4 regions of the Pseudomonas sp. LB3P58 genome follow, and region 1 is predicted to be linked to each of the others. Evidence: predicted binding sites of a transcription regulator. Region 1 holds the regulator's gene; each other region holds the start of a gene.
The links. The regulator sigma-54, encoded in region 1, starts transcription at its own class of promoters, with help from an activator protein. The targets are predictions, from matches to a motif close to ANTGGCATNNANNTTGCTNT.

Region 1 (3,869 bases):
CGGGCAGGTTGTCGATGCAGTAGTAGCCGTTGTCCTCGAGAACATCGAGTGCGGTACTTTTACCTGAGCCGGAGCGGCCACTGACGATGATCAAGCGCATGATTAATGACCGTTTTGCTCGTCCAGGACAACCTGATACAAGGCTTCATTGCTCGGGGCGCTGCGCAGTTTTTCGCGCACTTCCTTGCGGTCGAGCATGCTGGCGATCTGGCGCAGTAACTCCAGGTGCGCATCGGTAGCGGCTTCCGGGACCAGCAGAACGAACAGCAGGTCAACCGGGGCACCGTCGATGGCGTCGAAATCAATGGGTGCATCAAGGTGCATCAGGGCGCTGATGGGCGAGGTGCAGCCCTTCAGGCGGCAGTGGGGAATGGCGATGCCGTTGCCAAAACCGGTTGAGCCGAGTTTTTCACGGGCAATCAGAGCCTCGAAGACATCTTGCATCTCCAGATCCGGCACTTCTTTGTGGATAAGGTTGGCAATTTGCTCGAGGGCTTTCTTTTTACTGCCGCCCGGCACGTTCACGAGGGAACGGCCGGGGGTCAGGATGCTTTCAAGTCGGATCATGGGTTGGGAGTGTTAACGACCGGTCGCGCCCTGGAGGAGGCTTTGGGTCTTTTCCTTATGCTTTTTGAGTTGTTTATCCAGCTTGTCGGTCAGTGCGTCGATCGCCGCGTACATATCGGTATGCTCCGCGTTTGCGACCACTTCATTGCCGGGAATATGCAGCGTGGCTTCGATTTTCTGCTTGAGCTTTTCGACCGTCATCGTGACTTGCACGTTGGTGATTTTGTCGAAATGCCTCTCTAATCGTTCGAGTTTTTCGCCGATGTAGGTGCGAAGAGGTTCGGTCACTTCCAGTTGGTGTCCACTGATGTTGACTTGCATACAGCTTCTCCTTCGTTGCCAGTGCATAAAGCGGCAGGCAGAAATGCCTGCCACTGGAACGCTGTGGCGTGGCTCTACATCAACCGCTTACGTTCGCTCGAAGGCGCGATCCCGAGGGATTCGCGGTACTTGGCGACGGTGCGGCGAGCCACCTGAATGCCTTGTGCCTCCAGTAAACCAGCGATCTTGCTGTCACTCAACGGCTTTTTCTGATTTTCCGCGGCAACCAGTTTTTTGATGATCGCGCGGATCGCCGTGGACGAGCATTCACCGCCCTCGGAGGTGCTGACGTGGCTGGAGAAAAAGTATTTCAGTTCATATATGCCCCGTGGGGTATGCATGAATTTCTGCGTGGTCACCCGTGAAATCGTCGACTCGTGCATGCCCACCGCTTCGGCGATGTCATGCAGGACCAGCGGTTTCATGGCTTCGTCGCCGTATTCAAGAAAACCGCGCTGATGCTCGACGATCTGAGTGGCTACTTTCATCAGGGTTTCGTTGCGGCTTTGCAGGCTCTTGATGAACCAGCGGGCCTCTTGCAACTGATTGCGCATGAAGGTGTTGTCGGCGCTGGTGTCGGCGCGGCGCACGAAACCGGCGTATTGAGCGTTGACCCGCAGTCGTGGCACGGATTCCTGGTTCAGCTCGACCAGCCAGCGCTCGTTGTCCTTGCGTACGATCACGTCGGGAACGACGTATTCGGCTTCGCTGGACTCGATCTGCGAGCCTGGGCGCGGGTTGAGGCTCTGCACCAGTTCAATCACTTGGCGCAGTTCGTCTTCCTTGAGCTTCATGCGACGCATCAGCTGGCTGTAATCGCGGCTGCCGAGCAGGTCGATGTAATCGGTGACCAGGCGTTTGGCCTCGACCAGCCAAGGCGTCTTGGCGGGCAACTGACGCAATTGCAGCAGCAGGCATTCGCCCAGGTTGCGGGCGCCGATGCCAGCGGGTTCGAATTGCTGGATGCGGTGCAGGACGGCTTCGATTTCGTCCAGTTCGATGTCCAGTTCCGGGTCGAAGGCTTCGAGAATCTCCTCGAGGGTTTCGTCCAGGTAGCCCTGATTGTTGATGCAGTCGATCAGGGTCACGGCGATCAGGCGATCAGTGTCGGACATCGGTGCCAGATTCAGTTGCCACAGCAGGTGGCTTTGCAGGCTTTCGCCGGCCGATGTACGGGTGGTGAAATCCCACTCGTCATCATCGTTGCTCGGCAGGCTGCTGGCGCTGGTCTGGTAGACGTCTTCCCACGCGGTATCGACGGGCAGTTCGTTGGGGATGCGCTCGTTCCAGTCGCCTTCCTCGAGGTTATCAACCGTCGGGGCGGTTTCCTGATAGGAGGGTTCCTGAATGTCGACGTTGGGTTGCTGTTCGGCTTTGTCGGCCAAGGGGTCGGCGTTATCGAAGTCGTCGCCTTCTTCCTGGCGTTCGAGCATCGGATTGGACTCCAGGGCCTCCTGGATTTCCTGTTGCAGGTCCAGGGTCGACAATTGGAGCAGGCGGATGGCCTGTTGCAGCTGCGGTGTCATCGTCAGCTGCTGGCCCATTCTCAAGACTAGCGATGGTTTCATGGCAGGGGCTTAACACCTTATTCGCCGGCGCACATGCGCCATCCACTACAGGGCGCCGGAGCGCCAAACATAAGCAAATTATATGCCCGAAACTGCAGCGTTTGCCTAGAGCGCTGTAACAATAAAAAAATGTTGATTTTTTATCGAGACAAGCGCCCGAGCAACCAGCCAGACACCTCAGTGCTTACAGGCGGAACTCATGGCCCAGATACACTTCCTTGACCAGGTCGTTGGCCAGGATGGTGGCAGAGTCACCTTCGGCGATCAGCTGGCCATCGTTGACGATGTAGGCGGTTTCGCAGATATCCAGGGTTTCACGGACGTTGTGGTCAGTGATCAGCACGCCAATGCCCTTGGCCTTGAGGTGATAGATGATCTGTTTGATATCGCCCACCGAAATCGGGTCCACGCCGGCGAACGGTTCGTCGAGCAGGATGAATTTCGGGTTGGTAGCCAGTGCCCGGGCGATTTCCACGCGGCGGCGTTCACCACCGGACAGGCTCATCCCGAGGTTGTCGCGGATGTGGCTGATGTGGAATTCCTGCAGCAGGCTTTCCAGCTCTTTGCGACGACCGGCCTTGTCGAGTTCCTTGCGGGTCTCGAGGATCGCCATGATGTTGTCGGCTACCGAGAGTTTGCGGAAGATCGATGCTTCTTGCGGAAGATAGCCGATGCCGGCCTTCGCACGACCGTGCATAGGCTGGTGGCTGACATCCATGTCGTCAATCAGTACGCGGCCCTGATCGGCCTGTACCAGACCGACAATCATGTAAAAGCAGGTGGTCTTGCCGGCGCCGTTGGGACCCAGCAGGCCGACGATCTGACCGCTGTCGATCGACAGGCTGACGTCACGCACGACCTGGCGGCTCTTGTAGCTCTTGGCCAGATGCTGAGCTTTCAGAGTTGCCATTACTGGGCCTTTTGCTCGTCGGTTTTCTTCTTCGGCTGGATCACCATGTCGATGCGCGGACGCGACTCGGTGACCTTGTTGCCCGTCGCGCGACCGGCGCTCGCAAGCTTTTTGACCGTGTCGTAGACGATTTTCTCGCCTTGGGTGACGTTGTTGTCCTTGTCGATGACTTTCGCCTTGTCGATCAGCACAACGCGGTTTTGCGAGGCGTGGTACTGAATAGTCACTCCCCAGCCCTGAACGGGCTTGGTGTCGCCCTGGGTTTGCATTTGCTCGAAATAGGCGAGGTTGCCCACCGAAGTCACCACGTCGATGTCGCCGGTCGGGGTGCGGGTGATGGTCACAGTATTGCCTTTAACGATCATCGAGCCCTGAGTGATGATCACGTCACCTTTATAGGTGGCAATGCCATTCTTGTCGTCCAGCTGGGCGTCGTCGGCCTGGATGCGGATAGGCTGCGCTTGATCGGTCGGCAGAGCCCAGGCGCTCACGCTTCCCAGTGC
Region 2 (3,869 bases), 1.1 Mb from region 1:
ATGTGACGCATTGGTTAGAACTCAATACAGGTTGACGCCGCAATGACGTCAACACCTTGGCTCGCGACGCCGGCAGCGAGCCCCCAACGGCAGGAGTTTTTCTGCCAGACCTCGATTGAGGTCGACGCGATAAATACAGTCAACAAGTGAGGGCAACACCCTATGAGAAGACTTAAGCGTGATCCGTTGGAAAGAGCATTTTTGCGCGGATATCAATATGGCGTTGGTGGCAAATCCCGTGAGCTTTGCCCATTTACTCTACCGTCGGTACGCCAAGCCTGGATTAACGGCTGGCGAGAAGGACGCGGCGACAACTGGGACGGTATGACCGGCACTGCGGGAATCCATAGACTCAACGAACTTCACGCCGTCGGCTAACACAGGGCACACACTCCGACACGACAATCTGATTACGTAACGACTTACCACGCACGCCCCATCCGGGCGGCGGGCTTCGGCCCAGGGGCTCCTTCGAGGAGCCCTTTTTTATGCCTGCCAAAATCTCACCTTGAGCTCCCACAGGGATCAGCGCAAGGCGGCGATGGCGTCTACAGATTCACGAATCAGCGCCGGACCTTTATAGATGAAGCCGGAATAGAGCTGCACCAGGCTGGCACCTGCAGCGATTTTCTCAGCCGCGTGCTTGCCTTCGGTGATGCCGCCCACGGCGATGATCGGCAAGCGACCGGCCAACTCGGCCGCCAGCACCTTCACGGTGTGGGTGCTCTTGTCACGAACCGGTGCGCCAGACAGACCGCCCGCCTCGTCACCATGCTCCATGCCTTCTACGCCGACGCGGCTCAGGGTGGTGTTGGTGGCGATCACCGCGTCCATCCCGGTTTCGATCAGCGCTTGCGCGACCTGAGCGGTTTCTTCGTCGGTCATGTCCGGCGCAATCTTGATCGCCAGGGGTACATGTTTGCCGTGGCGCAGCGCCAGTTCTGCGCGACGCGTCGCCAGGTCGGCCAACAACTGCTTCAGCGAATCGCCGAATTGCAGGCTGCGCAGGCCCGGGGTGTTCGGCGAGCTGACGTTGACCGTCACATAGCTGGCGTGGGCATAGACCTTGTCCAGGCAGATCAGGTAGTCGTCGACCGCCCGCTCAACCGGGGTATCGAAGTTTTTGCCGATATTGATGCCCAGCACGCCCTTGAACTTGGCCGCCGCCACTCGAGCCAGCAGGTGATCGACGCCGAGGTTGTTGAACCCCATGCGGTTGATGATCGCCTCGGCATCCGGCAGACGGAAAATACGTGGCTTCGGGTTGCCCGGCTGCGGACGCGGAGTGATGGTGCCGATTTCGACAAAACCAAAACCCAATTGCGCAAAACCGTCGATGGCCGCGCCGTTCTTGTCCAGACCGGCCGCCAGACCCACCGGGTTCGGGAACTCGAGGCCCATGACGGTCACCGGCATTTTCGCCGGTGCCTTGCACAGCAAGCCGTTGAGGCCCAAACGCCCGCCCGCGCCGATCAGGTCCAGGGACAGATCGTGGGAGGTTTCCGGGGAAAGTTTGAACAACAGCTGACGGGCCAGGGTGTACATGGGCGGGTTTGACTCTGGGCTACGAAAAGTGGCGGCGATTATAGCCGGGCATCGGGGTTGCAGGCGAGGCGCGCGACAAAATCAGCGAGCGATGGCATATGCCTTGCACCGTCACTGACATCAGCACTCATGCCAACGGCGGGATGAGTCGAAAGACAAAGGCGTCGTCACTTGGCCTTGCCCTGGCAAGCAGCCCGGTACGGCGCTTTTTTATGGAAGGTGTTTACTGATGATTGAAGTTCCAGCCAACCCTCTGGCCTGGGTCAACGGCAGCGATGCCCCGGAAAAGACCGAAATCAACCTCGGCTTCATGGCCCTGAGCGACTGCGCCTCCGTGGTGGTCGCGGCCACGCAGGGCTTCGCCCAACCTTATGGCCTGACCCTGAACCTCAAGCGCCAGTCGTCCTGGGCCAACCTGCGGGACAAACTGGTCAGTGGCGAACTCGACGCCGCCCACAGCCTGTACGGTTTGATCTACGCCGTGCATTTGGGCATCGGCGGTGTCGCGTCGACCGACATGGCGGTGCTCATGGGCCTGAATCAGAATGGCCAGAGCATCAACCTTTCCCATGGCTTACAGACTTTAGGCGTGACCAGTCCTGAAGCACTGGACCGACACGTGCACCAAAGTCGCCCAAAACTCACCTTCGCCCAGACATTTCCTACGGGTACCCACGCCATGTGGCTGTATTACTGGCTCGCGAGTCAGGGCATCCACCCGTTGCAGGACGTCGACAGCGTGGTCGTGCCGCCGCCACAAATGGTTGCGCACCTGCAAGCCGGGCGCATCGATGGCTTCTGCGTCGGCGAGCCATGGTCCGCCAGTGCGGTGCAGCAAAACTTGGGGTTCACGATGGCCACCACGCAGACCATCTGGCCCGATCACCCGGAAAAAGTCCTCGGCTGCACCCGCGCCTTTGTCGAGCAATACCCCAACACCGCACGGGCGCTGGTGATGGCGATTCTGGAGGCCAGCCGCTTCATCGAGGAAAGTACCGAAAATCGCCGTAGCACCGCGAAGCTGTTGAGCGCACCCGAATACCTCGACGCGCCACTCGACTGCATCGAACCGCGATTGCTCGGTGACTACGCCGATGGCCTGGGTAATCGCTGGCAAGACCCGCACGCGCTGCGTTTCCATGGTGGTGGCGAGGTCAACTTGCCGTATCTGTCCGATGGCATGTGGTTCATGACCCAATTCCGCCGTTGGGGTTTGTTGCGCGACGACCCGGACTACCTCGGCGTGGCCCGTCAGGTCCAGCAACTAGACTTGTATCGAGAGGCCGCCACCGCTGTCGGTGTGGCCGCGAGTGATCAGCCAATGCGCAGCAGCCAGTTGATCGACGGCAAGGTCTGGGATGGCCAGGACCCCGCCGGCTATGCCCGCAGTTTCAAACTGCACGCCATGAGCGACAGCTCGCCCCTTCTCGCCAGCCGCTGACAGGAGACTGCGAATATGTTGCGTATCCTGCTGATCAACGACACCGCGAAGAAAGTCGGTCGCCTGAAGGCGGCCCTGACCGAAGCCGGGTTCGAGGTGATCGACGAGTCGGGGCTGACCATCGACCTGCCCGCGCGCGTCGAAACGGTGCGTCCGGACGTGATTTTGATCGATACCGAGTCACCGAGCCGCGATGTGATGGAGCAAGTGGTGCTGGTGAGCCGCGATCAACCGCGGCCGATCGTGATGTTTACCGATGAACATGACCCCGATGTGATGCGTCAGGCGATCAAGTCCGGCGTCAGTGCCTACATCGTCGAAGGCATCCACGCACAGCGCTTGCAGCCGATTCTCGATGTGGCCATGGCGCGTTTTGAAAGCGACCAGGCCCTGCGCGCCCAGCTCAACGCCCGCGACCAGCAACTGGCCGAGCGCAAGCGCATCGAGCTGGCCAAAGGGCTGCTGATGAAAATGAAGGACTGCAACGAGGAAGAGGCCTACACCCTGATGCGCCGCCAGGCCATGAGCCGCCAGCAGAAGCTGATTCAGGTGGCGGAGCAGATCATCGCCATGAGTGAGCTACTCGGCTAACTCCCCCCCAACGATCATGCTGAACCTGGCACAGATCTCGCTAGGTAATCGCTACAGGTAACCAACGGCGGTTGCCCCACCTACGACAAAGACGTCGCTCACCTCATTTGCCCTTTGGCGAATCCGGTGGCGGCGTTTTTTTGTTTTGGCCCCACAGACCGGGGCCGGTGGTGCGGCCGATGCGGCGCCCCACCTGCAAGCTCATGACTCCTTCTCGAGACTCCTAACAGCTGAGGTGCGCGATGAATTCAAGCTTCTGGAAATCTGGCCATACCCCGACATTGTTCGCGGC
Region 3 (3,869 bases), 1.0 Mb from region 1:
ATTTCGGTGATGCCGGTGTAGCGCAGGCGTGCGTCCATTTCCGCTGCCAGGCGTTGCGCGGGACGGCCGTTGGCCCCCGGCAGCTGGGCAAGGATCTGGTCGATTTCTTCGGTGCAGGCGCGCAATGAACGCGGCACGTCAGCGCGCAGCAACAGCAACTCAGCCACATGCCGGGCGCCGGGTGCGTCGCGGTAGATCTCGGTGTAGGCCTCGAACGAGGACAACGCCCTTAGTAAAGCGCTCCACTGGTAATAGGCGTGAGCGGTGCCATCGCTGACCGCCTCTGCCTGATCGCCAGCCATTTCGTAGCGGGCATCCAGCAGGCGCAACGTGTTGTCGGCCCTTTCGATAAACGTCCCCAGACGAATAAAGCGGAACGCATCGTTACGCATGATCGTGCCGTAGGACGCGCCGCGGAACAGGTGGGAACGCTCCTTGATCCACTCGCAGAAACGGCTCATGCCGTAGCGACTCAAGCCCTGATCGGCAATCCCGCGGATTTCCAGCCAGGTGGCATTGATGTTTTCCCACATGTCGGCGGTGATTCGCCCACGCACCGCATGGGCACTGGCCCGCGCGGCGCCGAGGCAGCTGTAGATGCTCGCCGGGTTGGCCGCGTCCAGGGCGAAGAAATGCAGCAGCCGTTCAGCATGCAAATCGCCGTGGCGCTCCAGGTAATCGTCCAGGGTGCCGGTGATCAGCAACGGCATGGCGAGTTCATGCAGGCCGTCACCACGGCCATCCTGTGGCATCAGCGACAGCGAATAACTGATGTCGAGCATCCGTGCGAGGTTTTCAGCCCGCTCCAGGTAACGCGACATCCAATACAAATCCGAGGCAGTTCTACTTAACATGGCAGGCTTCCTTCAATCCTCGACCACCCAGGTGTCCTTGGTTCCACCGCCCTGGGATGAATTCACCACCAGAGAGCCTTCGCGCAGGGCAACACGGGTCAAACCGCCGGGCACAACCCGGGTTTCGCGGCCAGACAATACAAACGGACGCAGGTCGATGTGGCGTGGAGCGATGCCGTTTTCGACAAAGGTCGGACAGGTCGACAGGGACAACGTCGGTTGCGCGATGTACGCATGGGGCTTGGCTTTGATCCGCGCGCGGAATGACTCGATTTCCGCCGCCGTCGCCGCCGGCCCGACCAGCATTCCGTAACCGCCGGAGCCCTGGGTTTCCTTGACCACCAGTTCCGGAAGATTGGCCAGTACGTGGGACAGTTCAGAGGGATTGCGGCACTGGAACGTCGGCACGTTCTTCAGAATCGGCTCTTCATCCAGGTAGAAACGGATCATGTCCGTGACGAATGGATAGACCGATTTGTCGTCCGCGACCCCGGTGCCGATGGCATTCGCCAACACGACGTTGCCAGAGCGGTACGACGACAGCAGCCCTGGAACACCAAGCATCGAGTCCGGGTTGAACGCCAGCGGATCGAGGAACGCATCGTCGAGGCGACGGTAGATCACGTCGACGGCTTTCGGCCCGTCCGTGGTGCGCATGAACACCTTGTCATCCCGCACGAACAGGTCCGCGCCTTCCACCAGCTCAACGCCCATTTCCCGCGCCAGAAACGCATGTTCAAAGAACGCGCTGTTGAAACGACCCGGCGTCAGTACCACTACGCTCGGGTTATCAATCGGGCTGGAGCTTTTCAGGGTGTCGAGCAACAGGTTCGGATAGTGGTCGATAGGGGCAATGCGCTGGGCCGCGAACAACTCGGGGAACAACCGCATCATCATCTTGCGGTCTTCCAGCATGTAGCTGACGCCGCTCGGCGTACGAAGATTGTCTTCAAGCACGTAGTACGTGCCGTCGCCATCGCGCACCAGATCGACCCCGGAGATGTGGGAATAGATATCGCGGTGCAAATCCAGCCCTTGCATCGCCAACTGGTATTGCTCGTTGGCCAGCACTTGCTCGGCTGGAATGATGCCGGCCTTGATAATGCGCTGCTCGTGATAGAGGTCGGCGAGGAACATGTTCAACGCCTTGACCCGCTGAATGCAGCCGCGCTCGACAACTCGCCATTCACTGGCGGGGATGCTGCGGGGAATGGTGTCGAAGGGAATCAGGCGCTCTGTCCCTTGCTCATCACCATAGAGCGTGAATGTAATCCCGGCGCGATGAAATAACAGATCGGCCTCGCGTCGCCGTTGTGCCAAAAGCTCGTCAGGCGTTTCGGCCAGCCAACGGGCAAACTCCCGATAATGCGGGCGGACCTGGCCACCGGCATCGTACATCTCATCAAAATAGGTGCGGATCATGCCGTACTCCTTGTCACCCGGACATCTGGGCTTCGCAAAGCCCGTGCCATCGGCATAAACGCTTTGATATCAATCAGTTGGATAATCGCACTGCACGCACCGCACCAATCCTGTGCGGTAAATGCCCCCACCTGATCGCCCCCGCTTCATTGCGAAGCAATGTTGTCGCCTATCACCAGCATAGCCAGAGTTGATTTCACTGCCCGGGAGTCGATGCGGATAATCCGCGCATTCGCTGAAAATCTTGATGAACTTCCCTTTAGCCGCCTGTTTAGGCGGCTTTTTTTTGCGCTTTTGAAACGTTATGAATCAAAAACACGATTTCCAAACCCCACAAACGAAAACGGCCAACCCTGAGGTCAGCCGTTGCTGAGTGTTGTCACTGTTCATAAGTTATGCGAGTCGCCCTCGTACCTCCTGCTTCACGCCCCATCCTTCGATGATGCCGCCCAAAGGCTCGACCACCGCCTCGAAATCCTGCTCAAAATCGCCGATACCGTCATAAGTGGCGTACATCACTTTGCTCAGTTCCAGGTACCACGCGCCGTCGTCGCGCACGCTGATTTGTGCATTCAAGGATTCACCACAGTAATGCCCTGCCGCCCTGCGTGCCCGCTCCTCGTCCGGGAAAATGGCGTAGAACTCGATGGGATGGAATCGTGAAAAGTCGAAACCGCCTTCTTTCATGCGGCGCAAGACGCTGGTGCTGATGTCTTCTTGATAGGCTGTGCTCATGAAACGTCCCCCTCAGACTGATGGATAGACTTTCCGTATTCCCGGCACTCGCAACCGAATGGGGCGAGCAATGCGGCAACAACGTTGCCGGTGGGAAGCAAGCATGTAGCTGACAAGACCAGACCTTAGCGATCCGTTCGCTGATCTCGATTGCAGAGTAGCCTCAAGATAGAGCCGCTGCCAAGGCCTGGTTAGGAATGTGACAGGAGATGTTCAGATTGGCGTGATGCTGAGGATTTCAATGCTGCACTGGGTCTTCAGACTTTTGACAGTCGGATCATCGACGCGCCCTTCCAGATCGTTGAGGTCCAGTTCGGCAGCCACAGGCAGACGCCGGGCGCGGATGAGCTTCGCGGCTTGCTCGTTGTCCGGGCATTCATCGCTCTCGAACACCTCGTCAACTTTTTCACCGTGATCATCAACGAAAGTGACTTTCCACTTTTGCATCAGGTGCCTCCTCGATAAAACCCATGGATGGGCTTACATGTATCTCGACATTCTTCCCCGGCCAATCGTTCAACCGGACCTTCTACATCTATAAGTGAAGCATGAAAAAAGGGCCGTCTCCGGTGTGTTTTCACACAACCTGAGAGGGCCCTTTCTGGCTTGCTCGATATCAGTCGTTGCTAGGCTTGTTCACAGCCTGCAGGACGTATTGCGGCAAGGCGAACGCGCCGATGTGGATTTCCGGATTGTAGTAGCGGGTGATGATGCCGCTGCCGGCGAAGCGCTGCTGCAGGGTTTCACGGGACAATTTGCGATAGGCGGTATTGGTCGCGCCCCAGGCGAAGGTCATGGCGCCGCCGATGTAGGTCGGCACGGCCGCCTGATAGAAGTGCCAGTCAGGGAACAGGCTAC
Region 4 (3,869 bases), 750 kb from region 1:
GGCCAATGCTGGTCTTGCTGGTCTTGCCGACCTGGGAATTGGCGTTTTTGCTGGCCTGGGTCTTCTCGTTCAAGGTGATGGTGATGATGTCACCGACCCGGAACGCCTTGCGGTCGCTGTACAGGTTCTGTTCGAAACCGGCCTGGTAGATCGAGCCGTTATTGGCCGCCGCCGGCAGCGGCGTGCGCGGTAACACCGGGGCGTAGTAAGGGTCATTGGGCTTGGGCGTCGGACCGACGCAGCCCGAAAGCGCGGCGATCCCACTCAGTGCCAGAACAGATACATAGCGATTCATGACCCTACCTCACGGTGTTGCAGGCGACCTCATGGCCGCCTCATAGACTTGATTACAGATTCTGCGTTACGAACGAGAGCATCTGGTCGGCGGTGGAGATCACCTTGGAGTTCATCTCGTAAGCGCGCTGAGTGGTGATCATGTTGACCATCTCTTCAACGGTGCTGACGTTCGAGGTTTCCAGGGTGTTCTGCAGCGTGGTGCCGAAACCGGCCAGGCCCGGGGTGCCGACTTGCGGCGCGCCGCTGGCCGCGGTTTCCAGGAACAGGTTGTTGCCCACAGCCTGCAGACCGGCCGGGTTGATGAAGTCGGCGGTTTGCAGGTTACCGATCACCTGGGAGGCCGGGTTGCCGGCAACGGTGATGGACACAGTGCCGTCGCGACCGACCGTAAAGGTCTGGGCATCGTTCGGGATGACAATGGCCGGTTCCAGGGCGAAGCCGCTGGAGTTCACGATCTGACCGTTGGAGTCCAGGTGAAACGTACCGTCACGGGTGTAGGAAGTCGTGCCGTCCGGCTGCAGAATCTGGAAGAAACCGCGACCGTCGATGGCCATGTCCAACGGCTGCTCGGTGGTTTGCAGGCTGCCGGCGGTGAAGTTTTTCTGGGTGCCGACAATGCGCACACCGGTACCCAATTGCAGACCCGACGGCAGTTCACTGTCCTGGGTCGACTGGGCGCCTGGCTGGCGTTTGATCTGGTAGAGCAAGTCCTGGAACTCGGCGCGGTCACGTTTGAAACCCGTGGTCGACACGTTGGCCAGGTTGTTGGAAATGGTCGTCAGGTTGGTGTCCTGGGCGGACAGACCTGTTTTGGCAACCCATAGAGCCGGAAGCATTCGATTCTCCTCGTGCGCCTGTTTTACGGCGCGACGTTCTGATAATTAGCTGATCTGCAAGACCCGAGCCATGGCCTGGTCGTCTTCTTTGGCGGTGTTCATCATCTTGATGTGCAGTTCGAACTGCTTGGCCAGGGCCAGTACCGAGGTCATCTCTTCCACGGCGTTGACGTTGCTCGACTCAAGGAAACCGGACACCAGTTTGACGTCGGCATCGGCTTGCGCCGGCTTGCCATCCTTGGTGTGGATCGATCCGTCCAGGCCTTTGGTCATGTTCTTGAAGTCAGGATTAACCAGCTTGATGCGGTCGACTTCCGCCATCACGCGCGGACCTTCGCCCATCGCTCGAATGCTGATGGTGCCGTCCTCGCCCACTTCGATTTGCTGCTCGGGCGGCACGGCAATCGGCCCGCCATTGCCCATCACCGGCATACCGTTGCCGGCCCGCAGCACGCCCAGGGCGTCGACGTTCAGGCTGCCGGTGCGCACGTAGCTTTCACCGCCGTCCGGGTTCTGCACGGCGATCCAGCCATTGCCTTGCACCGCGACATCGAGGTCACGACCGGTTTCCACCAATGCGCCAGGGGAGAAGTCGGTGGCCGGACGTTCGGACAGGGCAAACGCACGCGCCGGAAAGCTGTCACCGAACACCGGCATCGAACGAGCCTGCTCCAGGTCTTTCTGGAAACCGTTGGTGGAGATGTTCGCCAGGTTGTTCGCATGAGCCTTCTGCGCCAGTGCATTCTGGCTGGCGCCGGTCATTGCCACATAAAGGTACTTGTCCACACTCTTTCCTCTGCATGCCGGACGTTTGCCGCCCACCGCTGTACTGCTGAGCCATAAGCAATTTGCAGACCAACTTTTTTCTGGCGGCGCAGGGCCCGGCAAACAAAGGACTTGAGGGGTTCAGGAGGGATTGGAGGATTGTATCGAAGACGAAAAACCGGCGGTGTTATGCCGTTTGCGGCAAGTGCCGACCTCTTCGGCTCAACTCCGACCTCGTAGGGACCTATGCGCTGCCGGGTTCTTTGCCGACTTCGTACTCACGCAACTTATTGGCAATGGTGGTGTGCGAAACCCCCAATCGCTTGCCCAGCTGCCGACTGCTCGGGTGTTCGGAATACAAACGCTCAAGCACCGCTTTCTCGAAGCGCCCGACAATCTCGTCCAGCCCGCCCTCGAGTGAGAAGTCGCCAAGTGGCTGACGCACGCCGTAGTCCGGCAAGCGAATATGTTCGGCCTTGACGGTCCCGCCCTCGCACAAGGAAACCGCCTGGAACAACACGTTTTCCAACTGCCGAACATTGCCCGGCCAATGGTAGTGACTGAGCCGTTCCATCGCCGCTGGCGCCAGTTTCGGCAGCGGGCAACCGATCTGCCGACTGGCCTGATCGAGGAAGTGTTCCACCAGCGGCGTCAAGCCATCCAGGCATTCACGCAGTGGCGGAATGTGCAGCGAAAGCACGTTCAAGCGGTGATACAAATCCTGGCGAAACTCGCCGCGTGCACACAACTCTGACAGGTCGACCTGAGTCGCGCAGATCACCCGCACATCCAGATAAACCTCTTCATCACTGCCCACACGACGGAAGCAACCGTCCTGCAGGAAACGCAGCAATTTCACCTGTAAGCGCGGGCTCATTTCCCCGACGCCATCGAGAAACAGCGTACCGCCCGCCGTCAGCTCCAGCAGTCCGAGTTTGCCTTCTGCCCGCGCCCCTTCGAAAGCGCCGGGGCCGTAGCCAAACAACTCCGTCTCAGCCATGGATTCCGGCAGACCGGCGCAGTTGAGCGCCATCAACGGCGATTGCCCCCGCGGACTCGCCAGGTGGCAGGCGCGCGCCAACAACTCTTTACCCGTACCGGTTTCACCTTCTATTAATAGCGGAGCATCCAGCGGCGCCATGCGTCGGGCTTCGCGTACCACCGCAGCCATCACCTTCGAGCTTTGGAAAATGCTGTCGAACCCGCGTAATTCCTGTTTGCGCACGTTATAGATGCGCTCACCGACCCGGTCGGCGCGGTGCAGCGTGAGTACCGCGCCGGCCATGGCTTCGCTGTCGTCATGCTCCGATTGCAGTGGCGCGATGTCGGCGAGAAACACGTCGCCCTTCACCTTCACCCGCAACCCGTTGATCCGCGACTTGTTGGCGCGCACCAATTCCGGCAAGTCGAAATCCTCGGCGTAACGCGACAGCGGAATCCCCGGCACCTCATCTACCCGCACGCCTAACAACTGCGCCGCCGCACGGTTGGCCGCGACGATCGAACCGCCCATGTCGATCGACAGCACCGGAAATTCCAGGGCGCCGAGCAACGCATTGAGTTCCATGTGCCGACGCTCGCTGGGCATCAGCCCTACGCGCTTGACGCCGAACACCCCGGCAATCGATTCGAATTTCGGACGCAATGCCTGAAACTGAATGTTGATCAGGTTCGGGCAATGCAGGTAGATGGCATTGCCTTGCTCACCGCCGACCTCGCCGCGAGCGACGTTGATCCCGTACTCCACCAGCAGGTTGAGAATGTCGCGCAGGATACCGATGCGGTTCTGGCAGTGGACTTTGATACGCATATAAAGGCCCGAAACAGGAGAGATCGAGGGCCTGGGCAAGGATTTTTCTGCGCAGGCGCCAACTTTGTCGTCAAGATTATGTGACACCTGCACACCATTTCAAACCCGGAAATACCAATCCCTGCGCCACAACGACTAATCCGTAACGAAAACTTTACGAA

Region 2: ACYZTZ_RS06390 (CmpA/NrtA family ABC transporter substrate-binding protein) is a predicted target of sigma-54. The motif match lies at 1,636-1,655, and genes of this name have one in related genera.
Region 3: ACYZTZ_RS06105 (circularly permuted type 2 ATP-grasp protein) is a predicted target of sigma-54. The motif match lies at 2,308-2,327, and genes of this name have one in related genera.
Region 4: ACYZTZ_RS04890 (flagellar basal body rod protein FlgF) is a predicted target of sigma-54. The motif match lies at 1,974-1,993, and genes of this name have one in related genera.

What each region holds. Positions count from the first base shown of each region.
Region 1 is NZ_JBUBVE010000001.1:302,128-305,996, forward strand. It holds gene rapZ (RNase adapter RapZ) at 1-100, opposite strand, end outside; gene ptsN (PTS IIA-like nitrogen regulatory protein PtsN) at 103-567, opposite strand; gene hpf (ribosome hibernation-promoting factor, HPF/YfiA family) at 580-888, opposite strand; gene ACYZTZ_RS01330 (RNA polymerase factor sigma-54) at 963-2,456, opposite strand; gene lptB (LPS export ABC transporter ATP-binding protein) at 2,641-3,366, opposite strand; gene lptA (lipopolysaccharide transport periplasmic protein LptA) at 3,366-3,869, opposite strand, start outside.
Region 2 is NZ_JBUBVE010000001.1:1,370,111-1,373,979, reverse strand. It holds gene rmf (ribosome modulation factor) at 163-378, shown strand; gene ACYZTZ_RS06395 (quinone-dependent dihydroorotate dehydrogenase) at 526-1,545, opposite strand; gene ACYZTZ_RS06390 (CmpA/NrtA family ABC transporter substrate-binding protein) at 1,775-2,986, shown strand; gene ACYZTZ_RS06385 (ANTAR domain-containing response regulator) at 3,002-3,577, shown strand; gene ACYZTZ_RS06380 (nitrate/nitrite transporter) at 3,820-3,869, shown strand, end outside.
Region 3 is NZ_JBUBVE010000001.1:1,302,945-1,306,813, reverse strand. It holds gene ACYZTZ_RS06110 (alpha-E domain-containing protein) at 1-854, opposite strand, end outside; gene ACYZTZ_RS06105 (circularly permuted type 2 ATP-grasp protein) at 867-2,276, opposite strand; gene ACYZTZ_RS06100 (ribonuclease E inhibitor RraB) at 2,670-3,011, opposite strand; gene ACYZTZ_RS06095 (hypothetical protein) at 3,225-3,458, opposite strand; gene speE (polyamine aminopropyltransferase) at 3,628-3,869, opposite strand, start outside.
Region 4 is NZ_JBUBVE010000001.1:1,048,402-1,052,270, reverse strand. It holds gene flgH (flagellar basal body L-ring protein FlgH) at 1-295, opposite strand, end outside; gene flgG (flagellar basal-body rod protein FlgG) at 348-1,133, opposite strand; gene ACYZTZ_RS04890 (flagellar basal body rod protein FlgF) at 1,179-1,919, opposite strand; gene ACYZTZ_RS04885 (sigma-54-dependent transcriptional regulator) at 2,143-3,708, opposite strand.